Regions from separate parts of the Streptosporangium sp. CA-135522 genome, predicted to be linked through region 2. Evidence: riboswitches for the same ligand, from Rfam matches in the RefSeq annotation. Region 2 holds a riboswitch; each other region holds the start of a gene.
What was found. Region 2 has a riboswitch for cyclic di-AMP ahead of ACQPYK_RS37720 (coiled-coil domain-containing protein). Riboswitches for the same ligand answer to the same signal wherever they lie in the genome.

Region 1 (4,201 bases), 5.0 Mb from region 2:
AGCTCGTCACGATGGCCGTCAGCTCCTACCAACTCGGCGGAGTGAGCAGCTGGGAGGGGCTGATCAGCCAGCCCAGCTTCGGCACGCTGCTGAGCGGCCTGGCCATGGTCGATCAGATGTCCGCCTCCCGCGCCCAGTCCCTGGAGGCCTTCGACGCGGCGAACAAGACGCTGCGCGACAACCGCGACAAGGCCAAGGTCGCCCTCTCGGAGGCCGACGCGACGCGCGACGAACTGGCGGCGGAGAAGACCAAGGCCGACAAGATGGTCAAGGTCCAGACCAAGCTGCTGCGCAAGCTCGGTGCCTACCGGACCGGCGACCCCAACAGCGCCGGCATCAAGTACAACGGCCCGGCCTCCGGCAACGCCAAGGCCGCCCTGGACTTCGCCTTCGCCCAGATCGGCAAGCCGTACCAGTACGGCGGCACGGGCCCGGGCGGCTGGGACTGCTCCGGCCTCGTCCAGGCCTCCTGGCGCAGCGGCGGCGTCAGCCTTCCTCGCACGACCTGGGAGCAGTGGGGCTGGGGCGCCAGCCGCAAGGTGTCCCTGAGTGATCTCCAGGCCGGGGACCTGATCTTCAGCTCGGGCCTGGGCCACGTGGGCCTCTACGCGGGCAACGGCCAGATCGTCCACGCTCCCCAAACGGGAGACGTCGTCAAGGTCGTTCCCCTGTCCTCCTACGGTGGCCGTCTGGTCGGAGCCGTCCGCCCCTGAACCGGTGGACGCCCGAAGCGGATGTCCCGGCGGACGGCCGATCTCGGGGCGGGGGTCCGGAATCGGGACGCGGCCATCTCCGGCGTCCGATCGGGCATTCCTCACCGAGGCTCTCGCAGGGACCCGGGCACTCACGTGCGGGCGTCCGCCTGCTCGAGGGGCGTCCGCGTACTCATGTGAGGGTCTCCGCGTATTCGCGAGGATCTGCCTTCCTGGGGCTTTTTCGGGTTAAGTGACATCTGACGCAAAAGCAGCCGTTCCCTTGGAGAGATCGACACGCCCTGGGCCAAGGACGCCGCGGGCAACACCGTGCCGACGGCCCACCGCGTCGAGGGCATGACGCTGATCCAGGCCGGCGGCCATCTGCCCGTCGCCGAGTACGACCGGTTCGGTCACGCGGTGCGCGGGCTCACCGCGCACAACCGGGCACTGGCGCTCGACGAGGACGGCCACCGTCTCGCCGAGCTCGCCATCACCCGGTTCGACGAGCCCGGAGCGCGCCGAGTCGCCGGCCACCCGCCGGATCTACGACGCCACCGTACGGCCGGCCGCGACGTGGACCGTCGCGGACGCGGGACGGCCGCCGCCTCTCGGCCGGCCCTCACGACGATCCGGGCGCCGGAAGGGTACTGAAGATCGAATTCAGTGTGACGAATGTTACAGAAGAGGTGTTCTTCGGGTGATCATTCACGGAATGTGACGAGAGTCATATTCGATTGAAGGAACCGGCTATCACGCTGGGGTAACGGAAGAACGGACAGCGCTTTCCGATCTTCATTTCCTTGTCATTGCTTTGCCGGAATTTGAGGATCGGAGTACCTTCTGGCGTCGCGGCGGCACGCCATGTCGCCGCTCCGAATGCCGGCCCTCCAGGCCGGCATTCCGCTGAGAAATCCAATTGGCCGCCGCTCCCCTGCGGGGTTGACCCCCACCGCGGCGGCCTGCCGAATCCGTGCAGCCAGGAGGCATGGAACCGGGGACCCAAGGGCCCTCAGAGCATGGCCAGGGGTGAATCGGCATATGTCATGCCGTAGGGCGACTTCCCCGCCCGAATCCGTCAGCTAACCCGGTAGGCATCAGTGGAAGTCCCAAGGAGAAATCCTGTCTACCACCCTGCATAACCCCCGTTTGTCGCGCCTTGCCCGCCTTTCCTTCGGCGGTGCCGTCCTCACCCTGACCGCTTCCTCCGGGGCGGTCGCGCTGAGCTCCACGGCTGCACAGGCGACGGCGGACAGCGTGATCACCGTCCAGGCCGAAAGCACCGCGAAGACCAAGGCGAAGGCCAAGGTCAAGGCGAAGGCCGGGACGAGCAAGATCGCACGGCAGAAGGTGAGGGCCGGCAAGGCCGTCGTGGCGGCCAAGAAGCAGATCGGCGATCCGTACCGGTGGGGAGCCACCGGTCCCGGCGCGTTCGACTGCTCCGGACTTGTCCAGTACGCGTGGCGCAAGGCCGGCGTGTCTCTCCCCCGGATCACGCAGAGCCAGTACCGCGCCGTCAGGAAGAAGGTCTCCTGGAGCCGTCTGCGCCCCGGTGACCTGCTGTTCTTCTACGGCAAGGGCCACGTGGGCATGTACGTCGGCAAGGGCAAGATGGTCCACTCGCCGAGCAGCGGCAAGACGGTCCGGATCGTGAATCTGAAGGGGTACTACAGGTCCTCCTTCGCCGGAGCGGTCCGCCCCGGAGGCTGACGGAGGGAACCGGCCCCGGCCATCCTCGACGGATGACCGGGGCCGCTCCATGCCGGCCGAACCGGGGCCGCTCCACGCCCGTCGAGTAGCATCGACTCATATGTCCGTCCCGAGAGGGCGTCGCGCCGTGCTCACCGGGATGCTGGCGCTGATGGGCGCCGGCCTGATCGCCGGGGCGGGGCCGCTGCCCCGGCAGCCGCGCGGCCCGTGGCCCGGCGCCGCCACCGTCGTCCGCGGCGAGCACTCCATCGTGATCGGCCACCGCGTCCCACCGGCGAACCTGCGGGATCTGGCGTCGAGGGCCGACCGCGCCCGCCGTGCCGTCGGGCGGATCTGGGGACCGGTCCGGGCGGTGATCCTCTTTCCCGCCACCGACGCGGAGGCGGCGGCGCTCGCCGGCGCGGGGAGCACCGGAGGGCTGGCCGCGATGGCCACCGCCGACCGGGTGGTCGTCCTGCCGTCGGGCTACGCCAGGCTCAGCGAGACCGGCCGGGACGTGGTGATCGCCCACGAGCTCACCCACGTGGCCACCGGCGCGACCCGGGGCGGCAGGGTGCCGATGTGGCTGTCGGAGGGGTTCGCCGACTACGTGGGATACCGCGACTCCGGGATAGGGGTCCGCGAGGCCGCCGCCGAGCTCGCACGGGAGGTGCGCGCGGGCGTCGTGCCCACCCGGCTTCCCGGGCCGGCCGACTTCGCCCCCGGCGTCCCTCGGCTGGCGCAAGCCTACGAGGAGGCCTGGCTCGCCTGCCGCTACATCGCGGAGCGCTTCGGCGAGAAGGCGCTGGTGAGGCTTTACGGTAGCGATGTCGGCAGCACGCTGGGCCTGTCGCAGGCGGAGCTCGTCGCCGCCTGGCGGGACCACCTCCGAAGGGAACTGGGATGACGCGAACCACGACCGGTACGCCCCCGGGCATCCGGGCGGCGGGATGGGCGCTGGCCGCCCTCGGAGCGGTCACGCTGGCGGTCGTGGCGTTCACCACGCCCTGGCGGGCTCTGCCGCCCACGGCGCCGCCCGTCGTCCCCGACCCGGCCCGCGACTTCACCCCGGACCAGATCGCCCGTTCCGAGAGCTTCGACGCCGTGCTCAGCGCGCCCGCCTACCTCTCGCTCGGCCTGACCCTGGTGGCGGCCGGGATCCTGGTGAGCACCCCGCTGGGCGCGCGGCTGGTCGGCAGGCTGCGGGGGCCGTGGTGGCTGAGGGTGCTGCTCGGCGTCCTGGTGCTGTCGGTGGCGGTGGAGATCCTGCGCTGGCCGCTGGGCATGTGGTCGGAGATCCACCTGCGCGAGTTCGGCCTGTCCACCCAGGACTGGCCGGCCTGGAGCGCCGACCGGATCAAGAACATCGGCATCAGGACCGGGCTGATCGCGATCATGGTGCTCGCGGTGGTCGCGCTGGCGCGCCGCTACCGGCGCTGGTGGATCCCCGCGGCCGTCGGCGCGTTCGCGCTGACCATGGTCGCCTCCTTCGCCTACCCGGTGCTGATCGAGCCGCTCTTCAACGACTTCACGCCGCTGCCCGCCGGGCAACTCCGCGACGACCTGCTCACCATGGCCTCCCGGGACGGCGTGCCCGTCGAAGACGTCCTCGTCGCCGACGCCTCCCGGCGGACCACCACGCTCAACGCCTACGTCTCCGGGCTCGGCGCGACCCGCAGGATCGTGGTCTACGACACGTTGCTCAAGGCGCCCGCGGACGAGGTCGAGCTGGTGGTGGCGCACGAGCTGGGCCACGCCAAGGCCGACGACGTGCTGTACGGCACGCTCGTCGGCGGCCTGGGCGCGGCCTGCGGAGCCTG
Region 2 (4,201 bases):
GACGCGGTGGCCACCGTGGCCCGGCTGGTCAGGCTCACCCTCACACACGACCCCGCGCCCGACGACGCGGACGGCGCCGTACTCTGCGACGCCGACCTGGCGATCCTGGCCGCTCCGCCCGAGGTCTACGCGGCCTACGCGGCGGCCGTGCGCCAGGAGTACTCCTTCGTGCCGGACGACGCCTTCCGGCGCGGCCGGGAGGCCGTACTCCGCTCGCTGCTCGACCTACCGGTGATCTTCCGCATCGCCGACCTGGAGGCTCCGGCCAGGGCGAACATCCATGCCGAGCTTGAGCGCCTGTGAGCGACTATTCACCAGGATTCAACACCGATCACCTGGCCTCTCTGTGATAATTTGGTGGAATCTGTTTGATTAAGGAGTGGATCAATGCTCGCCCAACAACGGCAGCAGGCGATTTTGGAGCGGGTGCGCAGCAGTGGTGGGGTCAGGGTCGCCGACCTCGTACGTGAGCTCGGCGTATCCGACATGACGATTCGCAGGGATCTGGAGGTGCTCGCCGAGCGCGGGCTGGTGGAAAAGGTGCACGGCGGGGCCACCGCCGCCGGACCCGGCTCGACGGAGGAGCCCGGATTCGCCGCCAAGTCGATGCGTCAGCAGGCGGAGAAGGAGGCGATCGCCCAGCACGCCGCGGCGCTCGTCCGGCCCGGCACGGCGATCGCCCTGTCCGCCGGGACGACGACCTGGACGCTGGCCCACTTCGTGATCGACGTGCCCGACCTGACCGTGATCACCAACTCGATCCGGATCGCCGACGTCTTTCACCGTTCTCCCCGCACGGACCGCACCGTCGTGCTGACCGGCGGCGTCCGCACTCCCTCGGACGCGCTGGTCGGCCCGGTGGCCGTGGCGGCGATCCGCAGGCTCCACGTGGACACCCTGTTCCTCGGCGTGCACGGGATGAACGCCCGCGCCGGGTTCACCACGCCGAACCTGCTGGAGGCGGAGACCGACCGCGAGCTGGTCGCCTCCGCGCACCGCCTCGTGGTGCCCGCCGACCACACCAAGTGGGGGACGGTGGGGATCAGCACGATCGCCGAGCTGGCCCAGGCCCACGTCGTGATCACCGACTCCGGCCTGTCGGACGAGGCCCGCGACGAGCTCACCGCACAGGTGGGCGAGCTGATCATCACCGAGCCGCAGCCGGAGAGCGAGGCGCTGAGCCGATGAAACGCACGATCACCCACCTGGCCGACGGCCGCGAGCTGCTCTACTTCGACCGGCGTGACGACGCCGACCGCAGCACGATCGACGAGCGCGAGCTGCCGCCCCGCCCCGCGGCCTCCGAGCTGCGCTACGACCCGCTGACCGAGGAGTGGATCGCGGTGGCCGGCCACCGCCAGGGCCGCACCTTCCTCCCCCCGGCCAGCGAGTGCCCGCTATGCCCGTCGACCCCCGGCCACTCGACCGAGATCCCCTCACCGGCCTACGACGTCGTCGTCTTCGAAAACCGCTTCCCGTCCTTCTCCGCTCAGCTGGGCGAATACTCCCAGGTCGGCGGGCTGAGCGAGGTCCGCCCGGGGATCGGCCGGTGCGAGGTGGTCTGCTTCACCTCCGACCACGACTCCTCCTTCTCCGAGCTCTCCGCCGACCAGGTCGAGCTGGTCATGGAGGCCTGGATCGACCGTACGGCGGAGCTGTCGGCGATGCCCGGTGTGGAGCAGGTGTTCTGTTTCGAGAACCGGGGAGCGGAGATCGGCATCACGCTGACCCACCCGCACGGCCAGATCTACGCCTACCCCTACGTGACCCCGCGCACCAAGCTGTCTCTCGGCGCGGCCGAACGGCACCGGGAACGAACGGGCCGCAACCTGTTCGCCGACGTGCTCGCCGCCGAGCGCGAGGCGGGGGTCCGCGTGATCGCCTCCAACGAGCACTGGACGGCCTTCGTCCCCGCCGCGGCACGCTGGCCGGTGGAGATCCACATCTACCCCCACCGCCAGGTCCCCGACCTGGGCGGACTGGAGGCCGCCGAGCGCGCGGCGTTCGGACCGCTCTACACGGACGTGCTCCGCCGGCTGGACGGCCTGTTCGGCGTGGCCATGCCGTACGTCGCGGGCTGGCATCAGGCGCCGGTGAACGCCGGTCGCGACCTTTCCTACGCACACCTGGAGCTGTTCAGTGTCCGCCGGGCGCCGGGCAAGCTGAAATATCTCGCCGGATCGGAGTCGGGCATGGGGGCGTTCGTGAACGACGTCCTCCCCGAGGAGACGGCACATCTTTTGCGATCTGTTGTCACAAACTGATCACTGATTAGCATCAGATTGGGGTCGCGTTACTCAGGGTTTACCACTACCATCCTCACACATCGGACCTAATGTCCGATATGCCTAATTCCGGGCGCATCGCCCGGGAGCCGGGGACCCATCGCATTTGGGGTGAACCACTTCGGTGGAAGGGCTTCCTCCAGCCCGAACCCGTCAGCTAACCCGGTAGGCGGTAGGAGAGGAGAGTCGTGGCGGCTCTGTCCCCCGCGTTCCGTCGCCATACGGCTTTGGCCGTTTCCATGGTTTCGGTCCTTGCGTTCACCTTCGGCACGGCGACCGTGGGTAACGCGACCCCCAAGCCGGACGAGTCCCGGCTCCGCGCAGAACTGGCCAAGCTGAACAAGAAGGTCGACGGGCTCATCGAGGCCTACGCGGCCAAGCGCGCGTCCCTCAAGAAGGCCCAGGCCGCCGAGACGGCCGCCCGGGCGGACCTGCGCAAGGCCGAGGAGGCCTACACCGAAGCCGAAAAGCAGGTCGACTCCATCGCCCGGCTCCGCTACCAGAGCGATTTCACCACCCTGCCCTCGATGCTGTTCTCCACCAACATGGGCGGCGCCGCGATCATGGAGCAGCTCACCGCCCAGCAGAGCAGCCAGCTACAGGTCTTCGCCCAAAGCCGCGATCTGAAGAAGCAGGCGGCGGAGAAGGCGGCCCTGCTCACCGAGCAGATCGGCGAGGAGGCCGGGGTGGTGGAGGCCCAGCGCGAAGACGCCGAGAAGGTGATCGACGCCATCGAGGAGAAGCTCGACGCGCTCGCCCCCACGGGCTCCGGCCGACGCTCCGACGGCAGCTGGGCGCCCCAGCTCCCCGCAGGCGCCGACAACATCACCGACCGCACCCGGATCATGCGCGAGGCGATCGAGAAGCGCTTCGCCCTGCCGTACGAGATCGGTTGCTACCGCTCCGAGAACGACGGCGGCGAACACCCGCTCGGCCGCGCCTGCGACTTCATGATGAGCACCGGCGGCTCGACACCCTCGGCGGACCACGTCAAGCTCGGCGAGGAGATCGCCGCCTGGGCTCTCAAGAACAGGGCCAACCTAGGCGTCAAGTACGTGATCTGGCGCCAGCGCATCAACTCCGGCACCGGCTGGCGCGCCATGTCCGACCGCGGCGGCGTCACCGCCAACCACTTCGACCACGTCCACATCTCGATGTTCTGACCCGCCCCTTCCCCCGTGCCCCGGCCTCGTTTCCGGCGCTGCTGTGATCAGTTGTACGCCACGGGCAGTTCGTGCGAACCTGTCTTCTCACCGACAGAACGATCAAGAACGGGCATGGCGTATGGCAAGATCACGGTTCGTCCGATCGGACTCGTCACAACGCGCCCGCCCGCCTCGTCTCGTGGCGTCGGCGCGGCCGGCCCCGCGGGAGCCGGCCACGCGTCGGACGGATCCGCCGCTCATCTCGCCGCCGGTCGCCTGCGTGGCGGCGAAGGCGAGCGGCCCGATCCGCGGCATCGCGCTCAACGGGGTCGTCGCCGATGTCTAGGATTCCCGTCAGGCCCGGCAGGGGCATCTTCGGCGCCGCCGAGAGGTTCCTGCGCCACCCGAGCACGACCACCGGTAACGTCGCCTGGCCCTCGGTGCGGATAGACCGGGCAAGGCCGGGCGACGGAGTGGGCATCCTCCAGGCCCACCGATCCTCTTTTCAGTCCACCTACGCCGAGGTCCCGGGGATGGACGTCAGCGCTCTCTCCGAGTTCGTCAGACACGACCTCACGCCCCGCAAGATCCTCGAATGGAGCAGAAAGGCCGACGCCGGCAGCGACGGCCTGTACGTGGCCCGATCCAACAACCGGATCATCGGGTTCGCCGAGATCTCACCCGACAGTTCCGGGATGGAGCTCAGCGGCTTGTACGTCATGTTCAGCCGAATGGGTTACGGAAACGGGAACCGGCTGCTCAGCACGGTTC
Region 3 (4,201 bases), 4.3 Mb from region 2:
CCCGGCCCGCAGTGGGCCGGAGGCGCTCGCGCGAGCCCGCAGCAGCGGTGTGAAGACCTGTCCGGTGAGCAGTTCCAGGAGCCTGATGGTGGCCAGGCCGTCGTCGACGATCACGATGCGGCCCGGCAGGGCGGTCAGCCAGCCGAACTGCACCTTGCCGGAGAAGGCGTCGCCGACCGCCCAGGTCGTGCCCCGGCGGGGCCTGGGCATCTCAGGCTCGGGAGCGGCCAGCTCCAGCCCGCCGGGCGGGCCGAGCCGGGAGATCTCACGGCGGGTGATCAGGAGCGGACGCAGGCCCGCTCGGGGCACCACTCGGGCACGTGGGCCGAGCAGCCCGGCGTGGTGGGCTTCCACGGCGCAGAGCATCTGCAGCGGGGACTCCACCCAGGCAACGGCCGAACCCTGCTCCCGCGCGTGGTCTCGACCGTGCTCCACGCCGGGCGATGACCCGTTCACGACTGCCTCACCGTAACCGGGATGTCTTACACGCCCGGGAACTGTGGGTGAACACCCGAATACGCCCACTTGCGCATCTGATCCAGGACGATCTACCGTGGTGTACGGAACGGTTTCGTACACCTTGCCTCACGCCTCAGAGGAGCGAGCCATGTGGACCCCGGACGACATCCCCGACCTGACCGGCACCACCGCGGTGGTCACCGGCGCCGGTGGCGGCATCGGACTCCCGACCGCGCTGCACCTGGCCGGGCACGGTGCGCGGGTCATCGTGGCCACACGGGATCGGGCCAGGGGAGAGGCGGCGACGTCCGCGATCCGCCTGCGGGTCGCGGACGCGCGAATCGAGTGGAGACGGCTGGACCTGGCCGATCTGAGCTCGGTGCGGGCGTTCGCCTCCGCCTTCGACGGGCCCCTCGACATACTGGTCAACAACGCGGGAGTCGGCATGATCCCTCGGCGGACCACCGCCGACGGGTTCGAGATGCAGTTCGGCACCAACCACCTGGGTCACTTCGCCCTGACCGGGCTGCTGCTGCCGCACCTGCTCGCCCGGCCGAGCGCCCGGGTGGTCACGGTCTCCAGCGACGCGCACGGCCTGGGCCGGATCGACTTCGGCGACCTGGGCCTCGAACGCCGCTACGGGCGGTTCTCGGCCTACGGCAGGTCGAAGCTCGCCAACCTGCTGTTCACGCTGGAGCTGCAGCGCAGAGCGGAGGGGCGGCTGCTCAGCGTGGCCACTCATCCCGGTGCGACGGCCACCGGCATCATGAAGCTGGGCGTGCTCACCAGGCCGGTCAACGCCCTCATGCGTTTGGCGCTGCAGCCTCCGCTCAAGGGCGCGATCCCCTCCCTCTACGCCGCCACCTCCACCGAGGTGACCGGCGGCCAGTTCATCGGTCCGGGCCCGAAGACGCTGACCCCTTCCCCCAAGGCACTGGAGGAGGATGTGGCCCGGCGGCTGTGGGAGACCTCGGAGGAGCTCACGGGCGTACGATTCAAGACGATCACACGGCACTCGTAGCCCATCGGAGGCACCTTGCGTCTCGATCCCAGCCGGGAGCGGGCGATTCTCGACGCGACCATGGAACTGCTCTCCGAAGTCGGGTTCGACCGCATGTCCGTCGACCAGATCGCCAAGCGCGCCAGCGCGAGCAAGGCCACGATCTACCGCCGCTGGCCGGGCAAGGAAGCGCTGGTCGTCGACCTGGTCTGCAACCATCTGGAGATCGACGTCGCGCCGCCGCCCGACACCGGGTCGATGCGCGGCGACCTGACGGCGGTGGTGGCCGGGTTCTGCCGGACCCTGGAGCAAAGGCACAGCCTCGTCTTCGGGCTGCTGCCCGCACTGCTCACCACGCCCGACCTGGCGGCCGCCCTGCGCGAGCACGTGCCCCGCCCCGACATCACCGGCACCACCCCGCTGCTCGACCGCGCCCGCGAGCGGGGCGAACTACCGGAAAGGATCGAGCCCGGCGAGATCAGGAGGGTCACCGAGGCCCTGGTCTGGCATCGGCTGCTCATCCTCGGAAAGCCGCTCGACGAGGCCTTCGCCGAGGAGACGGTCGACCGGGTGCTGCTGCCGCTGATCCATGCCTGGTCCGCGACGAAACACTGATCGAAGCGAGCGTTTTCGCAGGTAAAACCCCTCTTGGGGAAAAGATCTACGTTGATGACGAACACCGGGGGACGAGGAGGGAGTCGGGCGGCGCACTTTTCCCTCGTCTCCTCGCGGAAAGGCCGTGCGCCTCGGCGTTTCCGGTCTCCTCCCGGACGCCGGGAGCGAGCGGAGTGATCTTGGGAAAGACCAAGTCTTCCCCCTCGATTCGGACGCATTCCCAAGCCAAGGCAATGTGTCCCACTTGTAATCGTTTGTCCGTTTCACGTAGCTTCTAGTCATTCCTGGTGAACGCCTAGGTCTTTGCAGGTCTACGCGTTACCAACACATTGCCCGACCGTGTCGCATCGGAGTGGATCACTCCGCCCGGTGAGCACGGCCGCCGAATCCGCGAGTCGCGGAACCGGGGAACCACGTTCTTGGGGTGAATCGGCGCCTTTGCGCGCCGTAGGGCACTTCCCAGCCCGAACCCGTCAGCTAACCCGGTAGGCGGAATGAGAAGCGAAGCAAGGAGTCACACCCCCGCATGGCCAAGAACCGCCTCACCCCCAAGACCCGTCACCTGACCCGCATCGTTCTGGGCGCTTCCATCGCCCTGGGTGGCAGCATCGCCGCAGTCCCCGCCGCCCTGGCGGACACTCCGGGACAGCTCCCCGTCGCCATCCCCCAGGTGGAGATCTCCAAGACCACCGAGACCCCTCTCCAGGCCAAGGCCGCGCGCCTGCCCAAGGTCACGGCCGCGCAGGTCCTGCGCATCGCCGCCAAGCAGGTCGGCGTCTCCGAGAACGCCCAGGGCGGCGGGACGAAGTTCCAGTCCTGGTACGTCTCCTCCCCCCGCGCCCGGGAGACCGTCGCCCGTGACGGCGGCAACGTGCGGGCCTACGCCAACGCCCCCTGGTGCGCGATGTTCGTCTCCTGGGTCGGCGAGCAGGCCGGCATCCGTCCCACCATGGGCTGGGACGCCTACACCGTCGCCCACGCCCGGTGGTTCAAGAACAACGACCACTGGGGCAACGCCGCCAAGCCCGGCGCCGTCGTCTACTTCGACTGGAACGGTGGCAAGAGCATCAGCGGGATCGACCACGTCGGCTTCGTGAAGAAGGACAACGGCGACGGCACGATCAGCACGATCGAGGGCAACACCGGCAACGGCCGGGTCGAGCAGCGCGTCCGGCCCAAGTCCCAGGTCGTCGGCTACGGCTACCCGGTCTACGCCGGCTGATCCACCGGCGCGCAACACCGCCGATCCATCGGCGCGCACCGGCCGCCCCCTCGGCACGCACCGCCGATCCATCGGCACGCACCGGCCGCCCCCTCGGCACGGAGCACGAAAAAGGGCCCGGCTCATCAGAGCCGGGCCCTTTCGGCGTCCGCCCCCTGCTCGCGCTCTCGCCTCCCTCCCCCAGTCGCGTCTCACGGTCCTCACCCGGCCGCGTCTCACGGTCCTCCCCGGCAGGCCCCCTCCCCGTGCCCCCGCGGCCTCTCGGCACCCCGCCCCCACGGCTCGCCGGCCCTTCGCGGTGCCCGGTCCACTCGAACGACGACCTCGCCGTAAGGAATGTCCGGTTGCATCCCCCTGCGATGGGAGCGCTCCCAAACACACCTCTGGGTGATTTGTCGACTTATATAACTATTCGTCCCCACATAAAGGGTGGGATGTAACGGTTGAGTTTCGGCATATTGACGTCCCGGATGCCTATCGTCCACTCTTCGTGGGAGCGCTCCCAAAACACGTTGAGGGACAACCCGTCGCGGACGCGTTTGTCGGGGACCGATCCGCGACGCCACCTCCCATCGATTCGGGCGACCACCTGAGAGGGGTCCGGAATGTTGAACAACAAGCGGCATGGCAAGCTCGCCGCGGTCGCGGTGATGGCGGCCACCGCCCTGGCGATCACTTCCTGCGGTTCGAGTGAACCCGCCAAGCCGGCGACCGGCGGCGGCTCCTCCGCGCCGGCCGCCGAGCCGGTGACCATCACCGTGCACACCTTCGGCGGTGGCGAGAACTTCGGCTATGACAAGGCCGTGGAGACGTGGAACGCCGCGCATCCGAACATCCAGGTGAAGTACCAGAACCTCACCGACCGCTTCGAGGACGTCTACCTGCCCCAGCTGCTGCAGCGTCTG
Region 4 (4,201 bases), 360 kb from region 2:
CGGTGTGACGGGATCGGTGGCACCCCCCGCCGCCGGGGAGCTGGCGATAACGGGTGCGCCCCCCGGGCCGGTGGCCGGCGCGAGCACCGAGCCGGTGGCGGCCGGTGCCGCCGAGGCGTCGTGGACGGCTTCCACCCGGACGTGGACGACGGCGCCGGTGGCGTAGCGCATCGCGTTGGTCAGGGCCTCGCGGACCACGCGGAAGGCGACCGCGGCGAGTTCGGGCGGCGCGGTGACGATCGTGCGGTGGTAGGTCACGCCGGGACGGCCGATGAGGAGGGTGTCGATGTCACCGAGGGCGAGGGCACGGCCGCGGCGATCGAGGGCGCAGAGGCGGTCGAGTTCGGCCACGGCCTGGCGGCCCGCGTCGGCGGCGTGGGTGACGGCCTCGGCGGTGAGGCTCGGGTCGCCGAGACGGAGGGCGGCGGCCGAGGCGACCACGATTCCGGTGAGCCGGTGGGCGGCCACATCGTGGAGTTCGGCGGCGAGACGGTCGCGTTCGGCGGTGGCGGCCAGCCGGGGCACGGCCTCGGCGGCGGCTCGGTAGGCGGCGAGCGCCGCACGGCCGGCCCTGCGGCGGCGGCGGGAACGTCCCATGGCCCACGCCATCGCTGCGCCGCCCGCCGTGAGCCCTCCTGCTCCGGCGGAGTTCTGGAGACTCCCTCCGTGCATGACGACCACGAGGGCGACGGCCAGTGTGGCGGCGACCGCTCCGATCGCCGCCGGCCCGGCCGTGCCGTACACCGCCAGCGCGTAGAGGATCGCGAGGAGCACCGCGCAACCGAGGGCGATCAGCACAGGCCCACGCTACTGCCGACGTCACCCATGGTCGCGAGCGTCACGCGGCGTCCACCCGAACGCCCGGTGTTCGGCGCGTCCCGCACCGCAGAGCCGGCCGTCAGGGACGAGCTCGCGGTGCCCGCCTCCGGCGTTGGCGATATTGATCTCGTTCAGCCGTCCAGCGGCTGGATATCGCCGGTCGTGACCGCGGCTTTGCACGCGGGTGTATCCGGGCGTCTCCGAATCCTCCGGAAAACAGGCGTAGACCCGGCTGATCGGGGGTTCCATCGATCGATTGGCATATGCGGAGGCAAAGAACATCGTCGGGAGAAGGGCCGGCGCGCTGGTCGCCACCGCGATCACAGCTATCTCTCGCTCGTTCGTCGAGCAGTCCTCTTCGGCGGTTAAGAAGTAAGGATACGCAGGTCAAAGGCATGATCACCGAAAAGCTTCCAGGTAACCTTCCTAATGGTTCCAGCGAAGTCAACGGCCTCTCCGGGCATGATCAAGGCTTGGCCAATGGCGCTTTCTTGGTAGACGAGGTAGATCTTCTGGGGTTTTCATGGGTTTTGTTTTGCTTTGTCACTGAATGCGTGTAGTGTCCTATTTGTGATCGGTTGGCGACCTGCCCTTCAACGGAAGGAGCGGCCGGCCGACGTCGAATCCCGCAGGCCTCAGGGTCGCGGGAACCGGGGACCCACTTCTTGGGGTGAATCCGCCGCGAGCGTGCGGCGGTAGGGCAACTCCACCGCCCGAATCCGTCAGCTAACCCGGTAGACGAGATGGAGAGGAGATCACTAATGGGGCGTTTCGCCCACTTCCTGTCGGTGTCGACCTCGTTCACACCGGTCAACTAAGGCTTCCTCGCCGCGTCCGAACGCGGCGCACCCACAGCGCTCCGCGTAGCGCCCGGTCTTCCCGGCTACGCACCTTGACCCTGTGAGCGCCTATCCCGCCCGCGCCCCCCTGTCGGCGTGCGCGGCCTCCCGTTCCCTCGCGAAAGAGTCTTTTCTTCCCATGCGTTTCTCCCTTGGCCTGCGCCAGAACCGTTTCCTCGCCGCCACCCTCCTGGGTGCGAGCGTCTTCGCCTCCGCGGGCGTCGTCTCGGCGCTCCCCGCCTCCGCAGACGTCTCCGCCCCCGCCCCCGGCTCCGAGTCCGGTTCCACCTCCGGCTCCGAGGTCGCCCTCCTGAAGGGTTCGACCAAGGCCTCCTATTTCTGGGACGACTCCTCCGGCCGCGCCGGTGACACCGGCCTGCCCGCGAGCGGCAAGCCGATGCAGAAGGGCATGATCGCCAGCCCGAGCTGGCCCCTGATGACCGAGGGCTACGTGGTCTACAAGGGCAAGAAGGCCAAGTTCTTCGTCGGCGACCGCGGTCCCGGCGTGCCCTCCAGTAGCGGCGTCATGATCGACCTGGACGCCAAGTCCTTCGCCGACCTGACCGGCGGCACGTTCAACGCCGACACCCTGGGCGTGGACGGCAACGGCGGCATGGGTCACATCAAGGTCGACTACGTCATCACCAAGTGGGGCAACGGCCCGGGCAAGAAGAACTACCCGGTGCCCTTCTCCGCGGGCGCGTGGGGCCGCATCGACCACAACCCGGCCACCCCGCCGACGGTCGTCGACAAGTAATCGTCATCGCGTAGTCGGGCGGGCCGCCGCAAGGGCCGAAAGCCCCGGCGCCTCCTCCACGAGAGTCCCTCCCCCCTCTCCCCTTCCCCTGGAGGGACTCCCGTGCATCCCCCTTCCGCCTTCTGGTGACAAGCGAGAGCGGACGCCCGCCCAGGGCGTCCGCTCTTGCTCTCGTTTATACCGAATGTCATTCTGTTTGCCATGACCGGAACGGTATCCGCCATGACCGGCGCGGTGGGAGCGCCATGATCCTGCGCGCTCCCGCGAACGGCATCGAGATCGCCTACGAGACCTTCGGCTCGCCCGAGCACCGCCCGCTTCTGCTCATCATGGGTCTCGGCGCCCAGCTCATCCACTGGGACGACGAGCTCTGTGAACTGCTCGCCGACCGCGGGCACCACGTGGTCCGGTTCGACAACCGGGACGCCGGCGAGTCCACCCACCTGAACGGCGTCCCGGTGCCCGCCTTCGGCGGGGACGGGCAGGTCCCCTACCTGCTGGACGACATGGCCGACGACACCGCCGGCCTGCTCGACGCGCTCGGCTGGGAGTCCGCCCACGTGGTGGGCGCCTCGCTGGGAGGAATGATCGCCCAGACACTGGCGATCCGACACCCGCGCCGGGTGCGTACTCTCACCTCCATCATGTCCACCCCCGGCCCGCAGGCCGCCCCGCCCACCGAGGCCGCGATGGCGGTGCTCATGTCGCCGGCCGCGCGCGACCGGGAGAGCGCGATCCGGCAGTCGGTGGCGGCCTGGGAGGTCATCGGCTCGCCGGGATTCCCGCTGGATCGCGAGCGGATCGCCCAGGTCGCCGGGCTGAGCTACGACCGGTCCTACGATCCGGCCGGGACGGGCCGGCAGCTCGCCGGGATCATCGCCTCCGGCGACCGCACGCCGTTGCTGAAGGAACTCACGGTGCCCACCCTCGTGCTGCACGGAGAGGCCGACCAGCTCGTGCCGCTGTCCGGCGGCATCGCCACGGCCGAGGCGATCCCCGGCGCCAGGCTGATCACCTTTCCCGGGATGGGCCACGACCTGCCGTGCCCGCTCTGGCCCGAGATCGTCGGCGCGATCGACGAGCTCACCGCCGCCGAGCGTTGAGCTCCGGTACGGCTTGCGCCTCCCGGGGCGCAAGCCGTACCGGAGGATCAGATTTCGAGCTTCTCCTCGATGCCGCGCAGGCTGTGCCGCGCGAGCGCCAGGTTGGCCCGGGTCCGGTCGAGTGCCAGGTAGAGGAAGAGCCCCTTGCCGCCCCTGCCGGTGATCGGACGGATCACGTGGTACTGGCTGCCGAGCGTGATGAGGATGTCCTCGATGCCGTCCTTGAGGCCCAGCGACTCCATCGTCCGCAACTTGGCCTTGACGACCTCGGTGTTGCCGGCCGCGGCGACCTGGAGATCGAGGTCCTTGGAGCCGCCGAGGGCGCCCAGCGCCATGCCGCTGTTGTAGTCCACGACGACCGCGCCGAGGGCGCCGTCGATCGCCATCATCTCCTTGAGAGAGATGTCCATGTTGCCCATACCTGTCTCCGATCACGGGGTTGTCGATGTGCGGGACGTGATGGCGGCCAGGTTCGCCGCCGTCTTACGGCCCTCCAGTCGCAGCAGCCCGAGGTTGGTCCCGGGGCGGGCGAGCACTGTGAGGACGATCTTCGGACCGGCGGCGTAGAAGGCCGCGTAGCCGTTGGTGCCGGAGATGAGCGTCTCCTCGAAGGCGCCCTTGCCGGCCATGCTCGTCATCCGGCGGCTGAGGGCCAGCACCGCGGAGGAGAGTGCGCCGGTCTG

Region 1: it holds a riboswitch for cyclic di-AMP, as region 2 does, so the genes downstream of both, ACQPYK_RS14415 (C40 family peptidase) here and ACQPYK_RS37720 (coiled-coil domain-containing protein) in region 2, are expected to answer to the same signal.
Region 3: it holds a riboswitch for cyclic di-AMP, as region 2 does, so the genes downstream of both, ACQPYK_RS17260 (CHAP domain-containing protein) here and ACQPYK_RS37720 (coiled-coil domain-containing protein) in region 2, are expected to answer to the same signal.
Region 4: it holds a riboswitch for cyclic di-AMP, as region 2 does, so the genes downstream of both, ACQPYK_RS39370 (hypothetical protein) here and ACQPYK_RS37720 (coiled-coil domain-containing protein) in region 2, are expected to answer to the same signal.

The regions. Positions count from the first base shown of each region.
Region 1 covers NZ_CP192026.1:3,040,553-3,044,753, forward strand. Annotated here, with positions in the region: gene ACQPYK_RS14405 (NlpC/P60 family protein) at 1-713, shown strand, start outside; gene ACQPYK_RS14410 (hypothetical protein) at 1,050-1,346, shown strand; cyclic di-AMP (ydaO/yuaA leader) riboswitch at 1,646-1,804, shown strand; gene ACQPYK_RS14415 (C40 family peptidase) at 1,842-2,402, shown strand; gene ACQPYK_RS14420 (hypothetical protein) at 2,503-3,288, shown strand; gene ACQPYK_RS14425 (M48 family metallopeptidase) at 3,285-4,201, shown strand, end outside.
Region 2 covers NZ_CP192026.1:7,992,037-7,996,237, forward strand. Annotated here, with positions in the region: gene ACQPYK_RS37705 (HD domain-containing protein) at 1-303, shown strand, start outside; gene ACQPYK_RS37710 (DeoR/GlpR family DNA-binding transcription regulator) at 388-1,188, shown strand; gene galT (galactose-1-phosphate uridylyltransferase) at 1,185-2,264, shown strand; cyclic di-AMP (ydaO/yuaA leader) riboswitch at 2,336-2,471, shown strand; gene ACQPYK_RS37720 (coiled-coil domain-containing protein) at 2,525-3,448, shown strand; gene ACQPYK_RS37725 (GNAT family N-acetyltransferase) at 3,769-4,201, shown strand, end outside.
Region 3 covers NZ_CP192026.1:3,662,246-3,666,446, reverse strand. Annotated here, with positions in the region: gene ACQPYK_RS17275 (hypothetical protein) at 1-456, opposite strand, end outside; gene ACQPYK_RS17270 (oxidoreductase) at 608-1,480, shown strand; gene ACQPYK_RS17265 (TetR/AcrR family transcriptional regulator) at 1,496-2,074, shown strand; cyclic di-AMP (ydaO/yuaA leader) riboswitch at 2,445-2,580, shown strand; gene ACQPYK_RS17260 (CHAP domain-containing protein) at 2,601-3,296, shown strand; gene ACQPYK_RS17255 (ABC transporter substrate-binding protein) at 3,902-4,201, shown strand, end outside.
Region 4 covers NZ_CP192026.1:8,352,464-8,356,664, reverse strand. Annotated here, with positions in the region: gene ACQPYK_RS39380 (histidine kinase) at 1-798, opposite strand, end outside; gene ACQPYK_RS39375 (lytic polysaccharide monooxygenase) at 820-1,068, opposite strand; cyclic di-AMP (ydaO/yuaA leader) riboswitch at 1,427-1,575, shown strand; gene ACQPYK_RS39370 (hypothetical protein) at 1,798-2,415, shown strand; gene ACQPYK_RS39365 (alpha/beta fold hydrolase) at 2,661-3,518, shown strand; gene ACQPYK_RS39360 (hypothetical protein) at 3,566-3,937, opposite strand; gene ACQPYK_RS39355 (roadblock/LC7 domain-containing protein) at 3,950-4,201, opposite strand, start outside.